Regions from separate parts of the Cupriavidus malaysiensis genome, predicted to be linked through region 2. Evidence: predicted binding sites of a transcription regulator. Region 2 holds the regulator's gene; each other region holds the start of a gene.

Region 1 (5,439 bases), on a different replicon from region 2:
AGCACTTCTCCGGCCAGCGTGGTGGCCACCGACAGCAGGTGGGTGCGGATGCCTGCCTCCGGCGCGTCGTCGTCGCTTACGTTGCCGCAATCTGAGTCGTACTCCTGGCTGGCAACCAGCAGCGCATGCAATTGAGCCGCCTTCTCGGCGGCAAGGCTCAGCGGCGTTTCCGCGGCGACTTCGGTGTTCAGGTAAAGACTGGCGCCCACCTGTTCGGCGCGAACGCCCCGGCGGCAAGGGCAGGAAGAAAATGCGGCGGCGGACGCCAGGGAGCGGGATGAACGAGGCGCCGAGGGCGGTGAACTAGACATGACATGGACTCCTGTGTGCGGTTCAGGCACTGCTTCAAAACGCCGCCAACCGGCGGCTTTCCACGCACAAGTGTTCGGGACGCCAATCCCGTTCGCCTCTGTATCGACGATGCGGACAATATAGTGCCGCCCAAGGGCCAGCGGCCGGCGACGATTCCGCATGGCGGCGCGATTTCCGCTCACCAGCTTCGCTGCCCGGCGGCAACGCATCCACGCAACGCCCGCCCGCCCCGGTTTCGGCGGACAATACCCCCTTTCCGTACCGATGCATGGATCCCAAGCCTCATGAACAGCGACGCCGCCGTCAAAGCCCTGGCCGCGCTGGCGCAGCCTTCGCGCCTGGCCATTTTCCGCCTGCTGGTCCGGGCCGGCCGTACCGGCCTCTACGCGGGGCAGATCGGGGAAGCGCTCGGCCTCCCGCCGGCTACCCTGTCCTTCCATCTCAAGGAGCTCTCGCATGCGGGGCTGATCGCGGGCCAGCAGGAAGGGCGCAATGTGCTGTACCAGGTCCAGTTCCCGCAGATGAACGACCTGATCGGCTTCCTGGTGGAGCACTGCTGCGAGGGTGACGCGCAGGGCTGCGACGTGCCCACCTCCGCCTGCGCGCCGGCAGGCCGGAAGGCCCGGGCCTAAGCCCGCCTGCGCCGCGAGGAGCCCCGGGCCCGCGCGGACAGCCAGGATGGCGGCGCGCTCAGTCAGTCGGCTGCTCGCCCGAGGACTCGATCACATTGGGATGGCCACGCCGCGCCGCTCGCGGCTCCAGCAGCCGGTGCAGCCCCAGGCCGATGGCGCCGCCCACGCACTGTGCGATGACGAAGCCCGGCACGCTGGCGGGGGCGATGCCGGCAAAGCTGTCGCTGAACATGCGGCCGAACGCGGCCGCCGGATTGGCGAACGACGTGGATGCCGTGAACCAGTAAGCCGCGCCGATATAAGCCGCCACCATGGACGAGGCTCGGCCCGCCGGCGCCCGCAGAATCACCAACAGCAGCCCCGCCGTAGCCACCGCTTCCGCGATCCATTGGCCAGGGCCACCGCGCACCTTGGTGGAGTACTGCAGGATGCTCAAGTCGAACATGGCATGGGCCAGCCAGGCGCCGAGCACCGCGCCGGCCAGTTGCGCGAGCAGATACGGCGCCAGCGCGGAGCCCGGCAGTTCGCCGCGCACGGCCATGACCGCACTGACCACAGGATTGAAGTGCGCGCCGCTGAGCGGCCCGAAGACTTCGATCAGTACGTACAGGCCAAGCACCGTGGCGCCCGTGTTGGCCAGCAGTGCGATGGCGACATTACCGCCGGCAAGCCGCTCCGCCATGATGCCCGAACCGATGACGATGGCCAGCAGCAGCGCCGTGCCCAGCGACTCCGCCAGAACCTTGTGCCGCAAGTCGACCATGGCGTTCAGCTCCGCGCAATGCGCTGCAGCGCGACCTGCAGCTCGGCGTCGCTCATCTCCTCGAGCGGCAGTTGCAACAGTTGCAGCATGCGATAGCCGATGGCCTGGCGCGTCAGCTCGAAGGCGACCCGCTTGCCGTCGTCGCCACCTTGTGCGTTCGACGGATCGGCGTAGCCCCAATGCACTTTCACGGGGCTTCCCGGCCAGTAGGGACACTGCTCCGCGGCCGCGCTGTCGCACACGGTGATGACGACCCGCATGCGCGGGGCATCATCCGCCACGAATTCATCCCAGCTCTTGCTGCGGAAACCGGCCGTTTCCACACCGGCATTCTGCAGTGCCTCGATCGCGAACGGGTTGATGCGGCCGCTCGGCGCGCTGCCAGCGCTGTACGCGCGGACGTCGCGGCCGAGCTGCTGCGCCAGATGATTGAGCATGCCCTCGCTCAGCACGCTGCGTGCCGAATTGTGGGTGCAGAGGATCAGGACGTTGGTGGTCTTGCCGCCCATGCCGGCCTCCTCAGCAGCAGGACGACTTGGACGTCACGGCCACGCCGATGGGCTTGCCCCTGGGCGCACGCGGCGCGCAGCAGGCCGATTCGGCAGCAGGGGCAGCGGCAGCAGCGGGCGCCTCGGCCGGCCGGCTTTCGCCGAAGACCGGCACGTTGCCCAGCGTGTGGAAGTGCTCCCAGGCGATGCCTTGCGGATCCGTGATCCAGTGCTTCTCGCTGCGCGCGTAGCAACAGGTGGTCTCGCCCTCGTCCAGCAGCGCCATGTCGGCCGCCTCGGCGCGCGTCTTCAGCTCCGCCAGTTCCGCCGCATCGTCGGTCTGGAAGCCCAGGTGGTCCAGGCCCGCCTGGGTACCACGCGTCGAGATGGCGAAGTTCACCCGCGGATCCTCGAGCATCCACTTGGCGTAGTCGGCTTCGACCCGCGCCGGCTCCGCCGCGAACAGCTTGGAATAGAAGGCGATGCTCTTGCCGAGGTCATCGACGTGGATGTGTACGTGAAAGCGCTTCATGGGGTTCTCCCTCAACATTCGCAGACACCGCCGGCGGCGGTGGTTTCCGGGCAGGCGTCTCCCTGGCAGCAGTTCGCCGTCAGGAAGCCCAGCAGTGAATTCATATGTTCGAACGCCGCCCGATAGATCAGGTGCCGGCCATCCCGTTGCTGCAGGACCAGGCCCGCGTGCATCAATTCCTTCAGGTGAAAGGACAAGGTGGCGCCGGGCACCTCCAGGCGCGCCGCGATCGCGCCCGGCGTCATGCCGGCGTGGCCGGCCACCACCAGCAGGCGGTAGACCTCGAGGCGCAGCCCGTGGGCCAGTGCGGCGAGGGAGCGGATGGCGTCTTGGCTTTCCATCCTTCCATACTAGTGGAAATATAGAATACAAACAAGGCCGCGTGGATTGCGAAGGGATCGCGAATGCGCCGCCGTTGACGCCATCGTTACCTCATCGCTTATGCGTGAGCGATAAACCGCCTGAAGCGCTCATGGGTGAGCGGTCAGGTGCCGCGACAGCTGTCGCACGCGCTTCCGGCTCAGGTGCACGTGGCGAGCCGTTCTCGACAGGGTTCCGCGGCGATCGGCATGCCATACACGCATCCTGCCAAGCGCCGTGCGGCGCCGCAGCGGCTTTCCCTGATCCAGGTCAAGCCGCGCCGCCGCCGCCGCGCCACACTGTGGATCAAGAGAGCGGAAACATGCCAAGCGCGCTTGCCCTCCCGCGCCAGCCCCCACCCATCACCAGGAGTCCCGCCATGCCCCAGACCATCCTCGTCGCCATCGATGACAGCAGCTGCGCCAGAAAGGCCCTGCAGCAGGCGGTATCCCTGGCCGCCTCGACCCAGGCGCGGCTGGAGATCCTGCACGTGGTGGACTACGGCTACCTGAAGTACGACCTGGGCTATGTCGACGCCGGCGCACTCGGGCCGCAACTGGTAGTGGCGGGCGAAGAACTGCTGCGCGACGCCGCGGCCGCCGCCGACGCGGCCGGCGTCTCGTGCGGCGTGCACCTGGTCAACGACGTGCTGACGCTGGGCGACATCCCGTCCGCGGTGCGGCAGGCCGCCAGCGAATGCAAGGCCGACATGATCGTGATCGGCACGCACGGGCGCCACGGCCTGCGCCGCCTGCTGCTCGGCAGCGTGGCCGAAAGCCTGGCGCGCGAGTGCGAGGTGCCCGTGCTGCTGGTGCGCGAGCCGGCCGCCGCGGCAGGCGGCCAGCAGGCCGAAGCGCGCGCCGCGGCCTGAGCCCTTCCCCTTTTTTCATTGCTCGCCGCAAGGCCGGGAGACCTACCATGTATCAACGCATCCTGCTGGCGGTGGATGGCAGCCACTGCGCCGAACTGGCCATGGAGCAGGCCATCGGCCTGGCCAAGGCCGGCGGCGGCGCCGTCCAGGCGATTTTCATCGCCGACGACATCGACATGCTGTATGACGCACGCTACTACGACCCCGGGCAGATGCGGCGGGAACTGGAGGCCTGGGGCGAGAAGGTGCTCGCCGCCACCGCCAGGCGCTGCGAGGCTGCCGGCGTGCCCTGCACGACACGCCTGGTGACCCGGCCGGCGGCGCCGGGGCATTTCGCCGATTCCATCGTCGCCGAAGCCGAGGCCTGCGGCGCCGACCTGCTGGTGCTCGGCACGCATGGCCGGCGCGGCCTGTCGCGCGCGCTGATGGGCAGCGTGGCCGAGGGCGTCGTCCGCAAGAGCCGTCTGCCGGTGCTGCTGGTGCGCAGCGATTCGCGCCAGCCGGCGGCGGCTTAGCCGGCATCCGGCACGGGACCGCTGGCGCGCACGTTCTGCGGCGGCAGTGGCTGCAGTAGGTAGAGGGAAGCTGGAGGAATCCAGCCAGCACAGCGAGCACGGCATGAACAAGCAGATTGCCTTTCCGGACGCCACGCCCGACTACTGCGCGGCCGGCCCCTGCCTGGACTGCGCGGCCACGGTCGACGGCCACCCCGCCACCTACTCGGTCACGGCCGAGGCGCTGGAAGACCACTTCGGCGCGCGCTCCCTGCGCGCCGACGACCTGCTCTGCGCCTTCCAGCACCACCGGCAGGAAATCCAGGACGTCGCGCGCGCGCTGTTCGAGATGACCGGTGCGCACCGCATCGTCCTGCACAGCGGGCACTTCCGCTTCGCCGGCTGAGGGCGGCCCGGCAAGGCGGCCGCGGCGCTCGCGGCGCGCAAGCGCGCGCGCTTGCGCGCCCGTGCGCAAACCCAGGCGCGCACAGGAGGAAACCGACATGTCCACGCAAGACCTGGGCTGCCTGGGCAGCGAACACCTGCGCCTGTTCGGTGCCGTCACGCAGTGGTTCGCGCGTTATGAACTGCTGATGCAGGAGGCCATCGCCACCTTGAGCGGCGCCGATCCGACCGCGGTGATGCTGCTCGTGCGCCGGCTCGACTTCGGCGCCCAGCGCGAGGCGCTGCTCGACCTGCTGCGCTGCCGCCACGTACCGGTGGACCGCTTCGACCGGATCCACGCCTACCTGCTGGTGCCTCATACCCATCGGCAGTTGCTGCACGACATTGCCCACGCGCGCTGGGCGCCGGGACGCCTGCCGGGCTCGCTGCAGCCCGCCTGGGTGTTCGGCCTGCCGCGCAGCATCGTGGCGCTGCACGAGGTGCCCGATGATGGCGGCGAGCCGGCGCCGGCGCGCGCCGCCGAAGAAGACGCCTACTCGCTCGACGACCTGAGCGGCATCGTCCGCACCCTGGCCACGCACC
Region 2 (5,439 bases):
CCGCATGAAAGCCGCGCGCCCATCTTATTCTGCTTCGGGTTGCCGGGTCAGTCCGGCGGAGAATTGCCCTGCTGCCGGCCTCAGCGCCGGCCGAAAGGCCTCTTGCGTTGCACCGCCCTTCTGGAGCGGCGGATCGGCGCGAACGGGTCCAACCCCTTCCGCCGCAAGAACGATGCAGTCATCCGCACGGTGTTGCGCACCTCCCGTCGCGCAACGCCCAGCCGGTCTTTTGAACCGGAGATCTTGTCAACCGGCATGGCTTGCTGCGAGGTGGCTACGTCCGTCAGCAACATTCTGCCCGGACTGGCCTCAGGACGGCCGTTCGAGTTGCCCGGCCATGCGCGCGGCAGCGCCAGCGCGATAGATACTGCAATGCTGCCGATTGTAGGGCATTCCGGCCCGGCGCTGCAACCGCCCATCACCAGCGCGGCGCCTTCGGCACACCCGACAAAGTGCCTCACGCATCACCAAAACAGAAGAGCCCCCTTCAGAACACCACACAGAAGCCGTGTGCGGCGAGCGTGTGCGGCAACATCGCCGCCCGCACAAGCCCGGCCGCACCAAACCCCATCACTGCCACGCCGGCACCGACGCGCACCCAGGGCCGGCGCGACCAGCCGCGCAACGCGCCGGACAGGCCGGACAGCATCAGCAGGTTGGGCAAGGTCCCGAGACCGAATACCCCCATCAGCAAGGCCCCCGACAACGCGTTGCCGGCAAGCAACGATAGGGTGAGCGCACCGTAAACCATGCCGCACGGCACCAGCCCCCACGCCAGACCGATGCCGAAACGCCTGAGCAAGCGCGGGCGGACCTGAATCGGGGCGGACGGGGCACCGGCGCGCCGCCCGCGGAGGCGGCCTGCCAGGGCTCCGGCCCCACGCGCCACCAAGCGCTCCAGCGCGGCGAACTGCGGCGCGCGCCCGGCCAGCAGCCACAGGCCGGTGCCCAGCAGGACCATGCTGCCAGCGGCAAACAGGCCGCGCTGCAGCGGCAGGTATTGGGCTCGCCAGGCACCGGCGCCGACCGCGCCCAGCGCGGCACCGAGCAGCATGTAAGTCACCACCCGCCCCGCATGCATGGATAACTGTTCACGCAACCAGTCCCGCGGCCTGCGCTGCACGACGACCGGCGCTTCCGCCTGCGGCCTCTCGACCGCCAGTGCAATGCCGCCGCACATGGCTGCGCAGTGCACGCCACCCAGCAAGGCCAGCAGAAAAACACTGAAAAAGACCGCCGCAGTCAACTTTCGCTCCCCTTCGGATGCCTTCACACAGTAAAATGCAGAAATTGCGCCCTCGCAGCTCAACGACAATAGGCCCCGGCTTGCTCAATTCCATCCCCGTCACCGCGATGTCGCCCCGTTGCTCGTCCTGCTCGCTCGGACACCTGTGCGTGCCGGTCGGCATGAACCGCAACGACATCGAAAAGATCGACTCGCTGGTGAAGGAACGCGTGCGAGTCCACAAGGGCGAGACGCTCTACCGGCTCGGCGAACCCCTGAGCGCAGTCTACGCGGTGCGCTTCGGCACCCTGAAGACACACGTGACGATGGAAGACGGGCGCTCGCAGATCACCGGCTTCCACCTGCCGGGCGAAGTCGTCGGACTCGACGGCCTCGGCGAGATGCAGCACGCGTCGGATGCTACCGCACTGGAAGACACCGAGGTCTGCGTGATGCGCTTCAACGACCTGCAGACCCTGTCGACCACCGTGCCGTCGCTGCAACAGCAGTTCCTGCGCATGATGAGCAAGGAGATCACGCAGGACCAGGTCATGCTGCTGACGCTCGGCTCCATGCGCGCCGAGGAGCGCCTGGCCGCCTTCCTGGTCAACCTGTCCGAGCGCCTGTCGGAGCGCGGCTACTCGTCGACCGAGTTCGTGCTGCGCATGAGCCGGGAGGAAATCGGCAGTTATCTCGGCCTCAAGCTGGAAACCGTCAGCCGCCTGTTCTCGCGCTTCGCCGAGGCCGGGCTGATCCAGATCCGCCAGCGCCACGTCAAGCTGGTCGACGTACCCGGCATCAAGCAGATCTACGGCAAGAGCTGCTGACCAAGCCGAGGGCGCAGGCATCCGGCGCCTTCGACAGGCCCCGTTCTGCCCAGCCCTTCGGCCTGCGCGCATCCCCTACTCCAGTTCGTCGGTATCGCCGAGGCGCACCGGCATCGTATAAAAGGTCAGGGCGCTCGACAGCGAGCACAGCAGCCAGGCCAGCAGGAAGCCGATGGTGTAGACCGCCTCGCGCGAGGCCTCGACCGGCCGCCCGAACAGCCTGAGATCGCTTGGATCCACCAGCGAGAACACCGCGGCGGTTGCCACACCGGCGACCAGGAAGGCCGGCCACAGGACCCACATCAGCCAGCGCAGTCTCATGGCCGCTCCGTGGCTGTCGCGCCGGACACTGCCCGCGCCGCGCCCTGCCGCTCGACCACCAGCCCGTGCCGGCTGACGCCCTCCTCGATCGGCTTGTCGGGATGCGTCATCGCCAGCCAGATGGTCACGCCGCAGGCGGCCATCGCCGCCAGCGGCCCGCTCATCAGCAGCCAGGGCCAGGGTTCCTTCCACCACGGCCGCACGGCCTGCTGCATCGTGCCGGCGTCCGTCAATGATTGTCGGGCGGGTCCTTGCATGGCTTCGCTCCTTGCTGTTACGCACGGCGGCATCGTGGCCGCCCCGCTTGTCTGCCCTGCGGCAATCCCCTCCGCACGCCCTACAGGTCGCGCGGCACGATGAAACTGGTCGATTGGTTCACCTCGACGACATGCCCCTCCTCCTGGCCGCCCTGCACCGTCACGCGGATCTTGTGCGTGCCCTGCCGCGCCTGCTCGAGCGGCACGCGCACGCGGATGGCCAGCAGGCGGTTCGAGGTCGGTGCGAGTTCGCCGGTCGCCCCGTCGGACTCCACGCGCAGCTTGCCGAGTTCCGCACTGTCGGCGCGGATGGTGAACTGCATCGGCGCCTCGCTAGTATTGATCAGCTGCAGGCGGTAGACGTTCTCCACCCAGCGCCCCTCGACTTCGCGCCCGAGGCTGCCGCGATCGCGGATGATATCCACCTTCAGCGGCGTGCGCAGTGACAGCGAGATGGCGAAGCCCGCCAGCAGTGCCAGCCAGATCGCCGAATAGATCATCACGCGCGGACGCAGCAGGCGCTTGCGCGTCGCCTGGGCCGACCAGCCCTTGCGCATCGCGTTCTCCGACGTGTAGCGGATCAGCCCGCGCGGGTAGTCCATCTTGTCCATCACCTGGTTGCAGGCATCGATGCAGGCGCCGCAGCCGATGCACTCGTACTGCAAGCCGTCGCGGATGTCGATGCCGGTCGGGCAGACCTGCACGCAGATGCTGCAATTGACGCAGTCGCCAAGCCCAGCGGCGCGGTGGTCGGCCTTGCGCGAGCGGCTGCCGCGCGGGTCGCCGCGGCCGCTGTCGTAGGTAACGACAAAGGTGTCGCGGTCCACCATCACGCTCTGGAAGCGCGCGTAGGGACACATGTACTTGCACACCTGCTCACGCATGAAGCCCGCGTTGCCCCACGTGGCGAAGGCGTAGAACAGCATCCAGAAGGCCTGCCAGGGCCCGAGCGCGAACGCAGCCACCTGCCCGCCCAGCTCGCGGATCGGCGCGAAATAGCCGATAAAGGTGAAACCGGTCCACAGCGCCACCACGATCCACAGCAGATGCTTGGTCGCCTTGATGCGCAGCTTGCGCAGCGACCACGGATCGCCGTCGAGGCGGATGCGGGCGAAACGATCGCCTTCGACATGCCGCTCGATCCACATGAAGATCTCGGTATAGACCGTCTGCGGACAGGCATAGCCGCAGAACAGCCGGCCGGCGATGGCGGTGAACAGGAACAGGGCCAGCGCCGAGATCACCAGCAGCACGCTCAGGTAGATCACGTCCTGCGGCCACAGCACCAGCCCGAAGATATAGAACTTGCGCGCGCCCAGGTCGAACAGCACCGCCTGGCGCCCGTTCCACTGCAGCCACGGCGTACCGTAGTAGATCAGCTGCGTCAGCAGCACGAGCCAGACGCGCCAGTTCGAGAAGGCACCGCTGACCGAGCGCGGGTAGATCTTGCGGCGGACTTCATACAACGCCTCGTCGACCGACTCGGTCGCAGGCGCTGCGGTTGCCGGCCCGCCCTTGCGGGCCAGCGGTTCCGTCTCCGGTGCATTCATTGGCTGGCTCCGGCGGCGCACGCGCCCTGCGGCGCGGCGCGATGCACTTTCCTCATCGTGACGCCTCCGGCGCGTTCGACAGCCCCCAGACGTAGGCGGTCAGCATGCGGATACGCTCCGGCGTCAGGATCTCTTCATGCGCAGGCATATGGTTGTTGCGTCCCTTCAGGATCCCCTCGACGATGGTGGACTCCGAGCTGCCGTACAACCATGTGTTGTCGCTCAGGTTCGGTGCGCCCAGCGCCTGGTTGCCCTTGCCGTTGGCGCCATGACAGGCCGCGCAGGTGGACTTGAACGCGCCCTCGCCACGTGCGGCACGGATCGGATCGTAGGCCAGGCCCGACAGGGAACGCACATACTGCGCCACGTCGCCGGCGAGCTTGGCATCGATGACCGCCGAGAACGGGGGCATCACGCCATTGCGACCCTTGGTGATGGTCTGCTGGATGGTCTCCGGCTCGCCGCCGTACAGCCAGTCGTGATCGCTCAGGTTGGGGAAGCCGCGGCTGCCGCGCGCGTCCGAGCCGTGGCATTGCGCGCAATAGTTCAGGAACAGCCGCTGCCCGATCTCTCGCGCCTCCGGATCGGCCGCCACCTGCTTGATATCCATCTTCATGTACTTCGCGTAGACCGAGTTCTGCAGTTTCTCCGCCGCCTGCCGGTGCGCTGCGAGTTCGCCTTGTGTGGAGAACTTCAGCAGGCCGGCGTAGGAACCGAGCCCCGGATACAGCACCAGGTAGCCCAGGCCGAAGATGCAGGCCAGCAGGAACATCCACATCCACCAGCGCGGCAGCGGGTTGTTGAGCTCGCGCAGGTCGCCGTCCCAGACATGGCCGGTGTCCTCGACCGCGCCCTGTGCCTTGGCGACCTTGCGTTGCGAGAACAGCAGCCAGACGCACCACACGATGCCCGCCAGGGCGATCGCCGCGATGTAGTAGCTCCAGAAATCCGAGATGAAGTCGCTCATGAACTGATCTTCCTGCTAGATGTGGTATCCACATGGCTGCCCGCGCCCGCCACCGACGTCTCGTCAGGCAGTGCGAACGGCAGCATGGCCGACTCTTCGTTGGCGCGCCGGCGGCCGGCGGACCAGGCCCACCAGCAGATGCCGAGGAAGAAGAGCATCGACAGCACGGTCGAGAATGCGCTCAGCATGGCCATGGCCTCACTCCTTGGCCGGCTGCCCGCCGGCAACCGCGGTGTCGACCCGCACATTGCGCTTGTTGATGCCCAGGCCCTGCAGATAGGCCACCAGCGCG
Region 3 (5,439 bases), 190 kb from region 2:
GCGCGTGGGCGAGATCTTCACGGACGGCCCCGAGGCAGCCGCCTTCCTGCACCTGCTGCAGTCGACCAGCCACCAGTACCTCGGCGAGATCGAGCAAGCCATGGCTGCCGGCGCCCTGTCGAAGGCCGCGTCGGATGCACACAAGCTCAAGGGCGGCGCCGCCGTCATCGGCTTCGAACCCGTCCTTCTGGCCTGCGCGGAATTCGAGCAGGCCGTGTCGCACCGGGTGCCGCAGGAGACACCTGAGAGAACTCTACAGCCACTGCGAGTCGCCTGCGCTCACATGGACCGGCTGCTGGCCGCCTTGATCCGCTACGCCGAAAGCGGTAGAGCCGGACGCACCGGGCCGGCCGACGGCGAAGGCGCTGCCGGCAGGCCGGCAGTCAGCCGGACAGGCTGACGGTCGCACCGCGCAGCGGCAACATACTCTCCGGCGCCGCCTTGACCTGCGCTGCCGGGCACCATGACAATACCCGGTCGGTCGGCGCCCGCAGGCGTCGCCCGCCCCGAACCATGTCATGCGTCCGCCACTCCTTCCGTCCTTCCGGGCAGGCACCGGCAGCCACCACGTCCGCAGCGCCCCACCACCTTGCGTGCTGGCCCTGCTCGCGCTGCTGCTGGCTATCTTTCCGCTGGCCCACGCGCCCGACGCGAGAGCCCAGACCCTGCAGCAACGCGCGGACGCGGTAGCCAAGACCGTATTCAACCTGCTCAGCTACGCACGCTGGCCGAGCGAGCCAGCGGTGTTGCGGCTGTGCGTGGAACGCTCCAGCCTCTATTCCGCCAAGCTGCTCGATGGAGGCACGCTGGCCAACGGGCGGCCGGTGCGCACGCGCGTGGTCGACGTTACCGGCAGCGACCTGGCGCGCGACTGCGACGCGCTCTACGTCGGCACCATGACCGATGACAAGCGCAAGCTGCTGGGACGAGAACTCAGCGGCCAGCCGGTACTGGTCATCAGCGAGGGAGACTTCGAGTGCGAGGTCGGCAGCATGTTCTGCCTCAGTGTGCGGGATGCGCAGGTGTCCTTCCGCGTCAATCTCGACTCGGTGGCCCGCAGCGGCATCCACGTCCACCCCGGCGTGCTGCAGCTCGGCCGTCGGCGGGGAACCACGCCATGATCGGAAACAACAGGCCCGGCACGCGCCCGACGCTGCAAAGCACCCTGCGGCGCATCCACCTGAGCGTGGCGCTCATCGCCATCTGCACCGCTGGCCTGTCGCTGACCGTGCTCGGCATCACCGCCCTGCGCGTCTACGCGGACCACAACCTGCGCCTGGTGGCACGCTCGGTGGCCTACGCGCTGGAGGCCCCGGTGGTGTTCAACGACAAGGCCGCCACCCGCGACGCCCTCGCGCTGATCGCCAGCGAGGACGTCGCCTATGCCAGCGTCTACGACCGCGGCGACCACCTGCTCGCCGAATGGCGGCGCCCCGATGCCCACCGGTTCTCGGGCCTCAGCCGGGCGATCGGCGAACTGCTGCTGGCGGAGCCGGTCGAGCAACCCATCCTGCATGATGCGCAGCCTGTGGGCTATCTGCGCCTGTCGGGGGATCCGGCCAACCTGCTCAGCTTCCTCGCCAGCGGCGCCTTCGGCCTGCTGGCCTGCCTGCTGCTCACCGCGGTCAGCGCCCACTATATGTCGCGCCGCATGCTGACGCACATCACCGAGCCGGTGCGCAACCTGATGCGGGTGGCACATGCGGTACGCTCGGATCGTGCCTTCGAGCAGCGCACCCCGCCCGCGCACATCGCCGAACTGCATGCGCTGGGAGAAGACTTCAACGGCCTGCTCGACGAACTGGAGGACTGGCAGAAGCAGTTGCAGCATGAGAACCGCTCGCTCGCCCACCAGGCCAGCCACGACGCGCTGACCGGACTGCTCAACCGGACGGCATTCGAGCAGGCGCTGGAGCGCACGCTGCGCGCGGTGCAGGCACAAGGACGGCACGCGGCCGTGCTGTACCTCGACAATGATGCCTTCAAGGACATCAACGACCGTTTCGGCCATGCCGCCGGCGACGAGGTACTGATCAGCGTGGCGGCCCGCGTGCGCGCCTGCCTGCGCGAAACGGACCTGGTGGCACGGCTCGGCGGCGACGAGTTCGCCGTGCTGCTGGCCCCGCTGCAGCGGCCGCAGGATGCGATCCGTGTGGTGGAGCACATCCTGTCGAGCCTGCGCGAGCCGATCATGCTGAAATCCGGCACATCGGTCACGGCCCCGGTCAGCATCGGCATCGCAACCTATCCGGCGCATGGCGGCACGGCGGAAGCCCTGCTGCGGGCGGCGGACGGCGCCATGTATGGCGCCAAGCGCCGCTCGGGGGGCACCTGGCAAAGCGCCCCCCCGCCGGACGGCGCCGACTAGGGGAGAAGAAAAGGGAGGAGGGACGTGGGCACTGCACGAACCACCCGCAAGACCGCATCGGCGCATGCCTGCGCCCGCGCCGCGGCGGCACTGCTGCTAGCTGGCGCCCTGGCCCTGGCCGGCTGCCAGACCGCACCGTACCGCAAGCTCACCGCACAGCAGGTGGAAACGCTGCGGCAGCAGGGTTTCCACCTGACTGGCCTGGGCTGGGAACTGGACCTGTCGGAAAAGGTGCTGTTCGGCTTCGACGACGATGCGATCCCGCCCGAACGGCAAAGCAATCTGCGCAGGATCGGGCAGGCCTTGCTGGGCGCCGGCATCGACCATGTGCGGCTGGACGGCCATACCGACGACGCCGGTAGCACCGACTACAACCTGAAGCTCTCCTTGCGCCGCGCGCAGGCCATCGCCGGCGTGCTGGTGAGCGCGGGTTTCGCGCGCGACGATATCGAAGTGCGTGCCCTGGGCATGAGCCGGCCGGTGGCGGACAACCATACCCCCGAGGGCCGCGCACAGAATCGCCGCGTCGCGATCATCGTCACGGTCGACTGAGCACGGCGACGCCCGCGGTGGCGCCGGCGGCTCAATGCGACATCAACAGCGGCACCTCGGCGTGCCGCATCAATACCCGGGTGGCGCCCCCCATCACCAGTTCCCGCACACGCGAGTGGCCATAGCCACCGGCCACCAGCAGATCGGCGTGCAGATGGCCGACGGCGCGCAGCAGCGCGGGGCCGACCGCCTCCTGCGTCGGCACCGGCACCAGTTCGGCGCGGATCCCGTGCCGCGCCAGGTACGCGGCCAGTCCATCGCCCTGTGCCACGCCGCGCCCCTCCGGATCGACCGAGACCAGGCTGATCCGCTGCGCGCGCCTGAGCAAGGGCAGCGCATCGGCGACCGCGCGGGCTGCCTCGCGCCGGCCATCCCAGGCCACCGCAACATGGCGCGCCTCGACGCGGCGCACCTGCGGCGGCAGCACCAGCACCGGCCGGCCGGCATTCAGCAGCACGTACTCGGCAGTCTGCGCCGCCAGCACCGGCGCCAGGTCGGGCACCGGCGGACGCGCCACCAGGATGATGTCGGCCAGCCGGCCCTGCAAGGCCAGAGCCCAGCCAGGATCCTCGGCCAGCAGCATGTGGGCACAGCTTAGGCCGGGCGCTGCCTGTGCCACGATGCGGCGCAGGCGTTCCTCGTCCGCCGCGCGGCGCTGCTGCTGGCGCTGCTCGGCCTGGGCGGCATAGCGGCCGGCTTCCTCACCCGCGCCCCGGAACGGATCGGGACGGAAACCCGTGGCCGTCACGCCGACCACGTGCCCATCGCCTCCCAGGGCAGCCAGTGCGGCCGCTGCCTCGATGCGCGCGTCGCCGCCCTCGTCGTCGCCCATTTCCACCAGCACCGTCTTGAAGTCCATGTCGCCACCTCTCGGATGAAGTATCGGCGTGTTGCGCAGATCGCCCGCGAGTCCGGCGGGCCGGTACCCCGATCATAGCGCCGGACCGGCCCGACCCAGCCCGGCCGCCCCACGCAAAGGGGGATAGCATGGCAAAGCGGCCGGCACAGCACCTTGATACCGATCAAGCAGCCTGGCCCGGTGCCCGCCATACTGGATGCACGCCTGCGGCCCGTCCGCACCGATCCTGCCGTGCCCGCCGGGCATGAGCCGACATGTCCTCACCGGAGCCCGCCATGCCGCAAACCATGCGTGCCATGATCTTCGATGGCAGCAGCCCGCTGCTGCATCCGCGCGACGTACCGGTGCCGGAGCCGGGGCCGGGCGAACTGCGCATCGCCGTCAGTACCTGCGGCGTGTGCCGCACCGACCTGCACGTGGTGGACGGCGACCTGCCGCACCCCAAGCCGGCACTGATCCCGGGGCACGAGATCGTCGGCCGGGTCGAGTCCCTGGGCAGCGGCGTCAGCGGCTTCCAGGCAGGACAGCGCGTGGGCGTGCCCTGGCTCGGCCATACCTGCGGGCACTGCCCGTTCTGCCTCGCCCAGCGCGAGAACCTGTGTGACGCGCCGCGATTCACCGGCTACACACGCGATGGCGGCTATGCGGAATATGCCATCGCCGACAGCCGCTATTGCTTCGCCCTGCCGGACGCCTATGACGATGAACACGTGGCGCCGCTGCTGTGCGCCGGCCTGATCGGCTACCGCACCTTGCGCCTGGCCGGCGAAGCGGCGCGCCTCGGCATCTACGGCTTCGGCGCTGCCGCCCACGTGGTCGCCCAGATCGCGGTCGCACAGGGGCGAGAGGTATTTGCCTTCACGCGCCCGGGGGACCAGGCCGCGCAGCAGCTCGCGCGCGAGACCGGTTGCCGCTGGGCGGGCGCCAGCGGCGAGGCGCCGCCCGCCGTCCTGGATGCCGCCCTGATCTTCGCACCGGTCGGCGCGCTGGTGCCGCTCGCCCTGGGCGCAGTGGCGAAGGGCGGCACGGTGGTCTGCGGGGGCATCCACATGAGCGACCTGCCGGCCTTCCCCTACCGCCTGCTGTGGGAGGAGCGGCGCCTGCTCTCCGTCGCCAACCTGACGCGGGCGGATGGCATCGACCTGATGCGGCTGGCCGCCGCCATCCCACTGCGCACCCACACCACGCTCTACCCGCTGGAGCAAGCCAACGCGGCGCTGGCAGACCTGCGCGACGGCCGCCTTGCCGGCGCGGCCGTGCTGGACATCGGCCATTGAGCCGACCGGCGCTCCGGCCCGGGACGAGTCCCGGCCATTCCCACCGGCCGTGCCCATGGCATATACTCGGCCGGCGCAGCCATGTCGCGGCGCAGGAATCCCAACGCAACCGTGCGGAGAACGGACCAAGATGCAATGTCAGGCGCTAGGGCAAGCAGCGCTCGAACAGGCCGTCGACGCTGTGGTCGTGGTCGACGCCGAGGGGCGTGTGGTGCTCTTCAATGCCGCGGCGCAGGCCTTGTGGGAATGCATCCGTGCCGAAGCGATCGGCCGCGCCGCCGCGGAGCTGGGCCTGCCGCCCGAGGGTGGCAATGGCGCCGTGCCACCGGTGCTGCAGCGCCCGCCCCAGGACGGCGGCAGGCTCGCCGTTCGCCTGCATACCT

What was found. Region 2 encodes FNR, which switches genes on or off when oxygen is low (the NO sensors DNR and NnrR bind a similar motif). Its sites were predicted from a motif close to TTGATNNNNATCAA; they were not measured.
Region 1: BKK80_RS33825 (universal stress protein) is a predicted target of FNR. The motif match lies at 3,348-3,361, and genes of this name have one in related genera.
Region 3: BKK80_RS15345 (universal stress protein) is a predicted target of FNR. The motif match lies at 3,933-3,946, and genes of this name have one in related genera.

Annotation. Positions count from the first base shown of each region.
Region 1 is NZ_CP017755.1:3,241,075-3,246,513, forward strand. It holds gene BKK80_RS33795 (hypothetical protein) at 1-209, opposite strand, end outside; gene BKK80_RS33800 (ArsR/SmtB family transcription factor) at 597-944, shown strand; gene BKK80_RS33805 (aquaporin) at 1,003-1,707, opposite strand; gene BKK80_RS33810 (arsenate reductase ArsC) at 1,713-2,216, opposite strand; gene BKK80_RS33815 (ArsI/CadI family heavy metal resistance metalloenzyme) at 2,227-2,727, opposite strand; gene BKK80_RS33820 (ArsR/SmtB family transcription factor) at 2,739-3,068, opposite strand; gene BKK80_RS33825 (universal stress protein) at 3,467-3,958, shown strand; gene BKK80_RS33830 (universal stress protein) at 4,006-4,473, shown strand; gene BKK80_RS33835 (DUF1488 family protein) at 4,577-4,858, shown strand; gene BKK80_RS33840 (hypothetical protein) at 4,956-5,439, shown strand, end outside.
Region 2 is NZ_CP017754.1:3,209,945-3,215,383, forward strand. It holds gene BKK80_RS14495 (sulfite exporter TauE/SafE family protein) at 488-1,246, opposite strand; gene fnr (fumarate/nitrate reduction transcriptional regulator Fnr) at 1,327-2,052, shown strand; gene BKK80_RS14505 (hypothetical protein) at 2,128-2,373, opposite strand; gene BKK80_RS14510 (hypothetical protein) at 2,370-2,588, opposite strand; gene ccoG (cytochrome c oxidase accessory protein CcoG) at 2,711-4,180, opposite strand; gene ccoP (cytochrome-c oxidase, cbb3-type subunit III) at 4,233-5,147, opposite strand; gene BKK80_RS14525 (cbb3-type cytochrome oxidase subunit 3) at 5,144-5,341, opposite strand; gene ccoO (cytochrome-c oxidase, cbb3-type subunit II) at 5,346-5,439, opposite strand, start outside.
Region 3 is NZ_CP017754.1:3,399,912-3,405,350, forward strand. It holds gene BKK80_RS15325 (response regulator) at 1-400, shown strand, start outside; gene yfiR (regulatory sequestration protein YfiR) at 519-1,121, shown strand; gene dgcN (diguanylate cyclase DgcN/YfiN) at 1,118-2,368, shown strand; gene yfiB (outer membrane lipoprotein YfiB) at 2,393-2,920, shown strand; gene BKK80_RS15345 (universal stress protein) at 2,952-3,779, opposite strand; gene BKK80_RS15350 (zinc-dependent alcohol dehydrogenase family protein) at 4,055-5,056, shown strand; gene BKK80_RS15355 (EAL domain-containing protein) at 5,187-5,439, shown strand, end outside.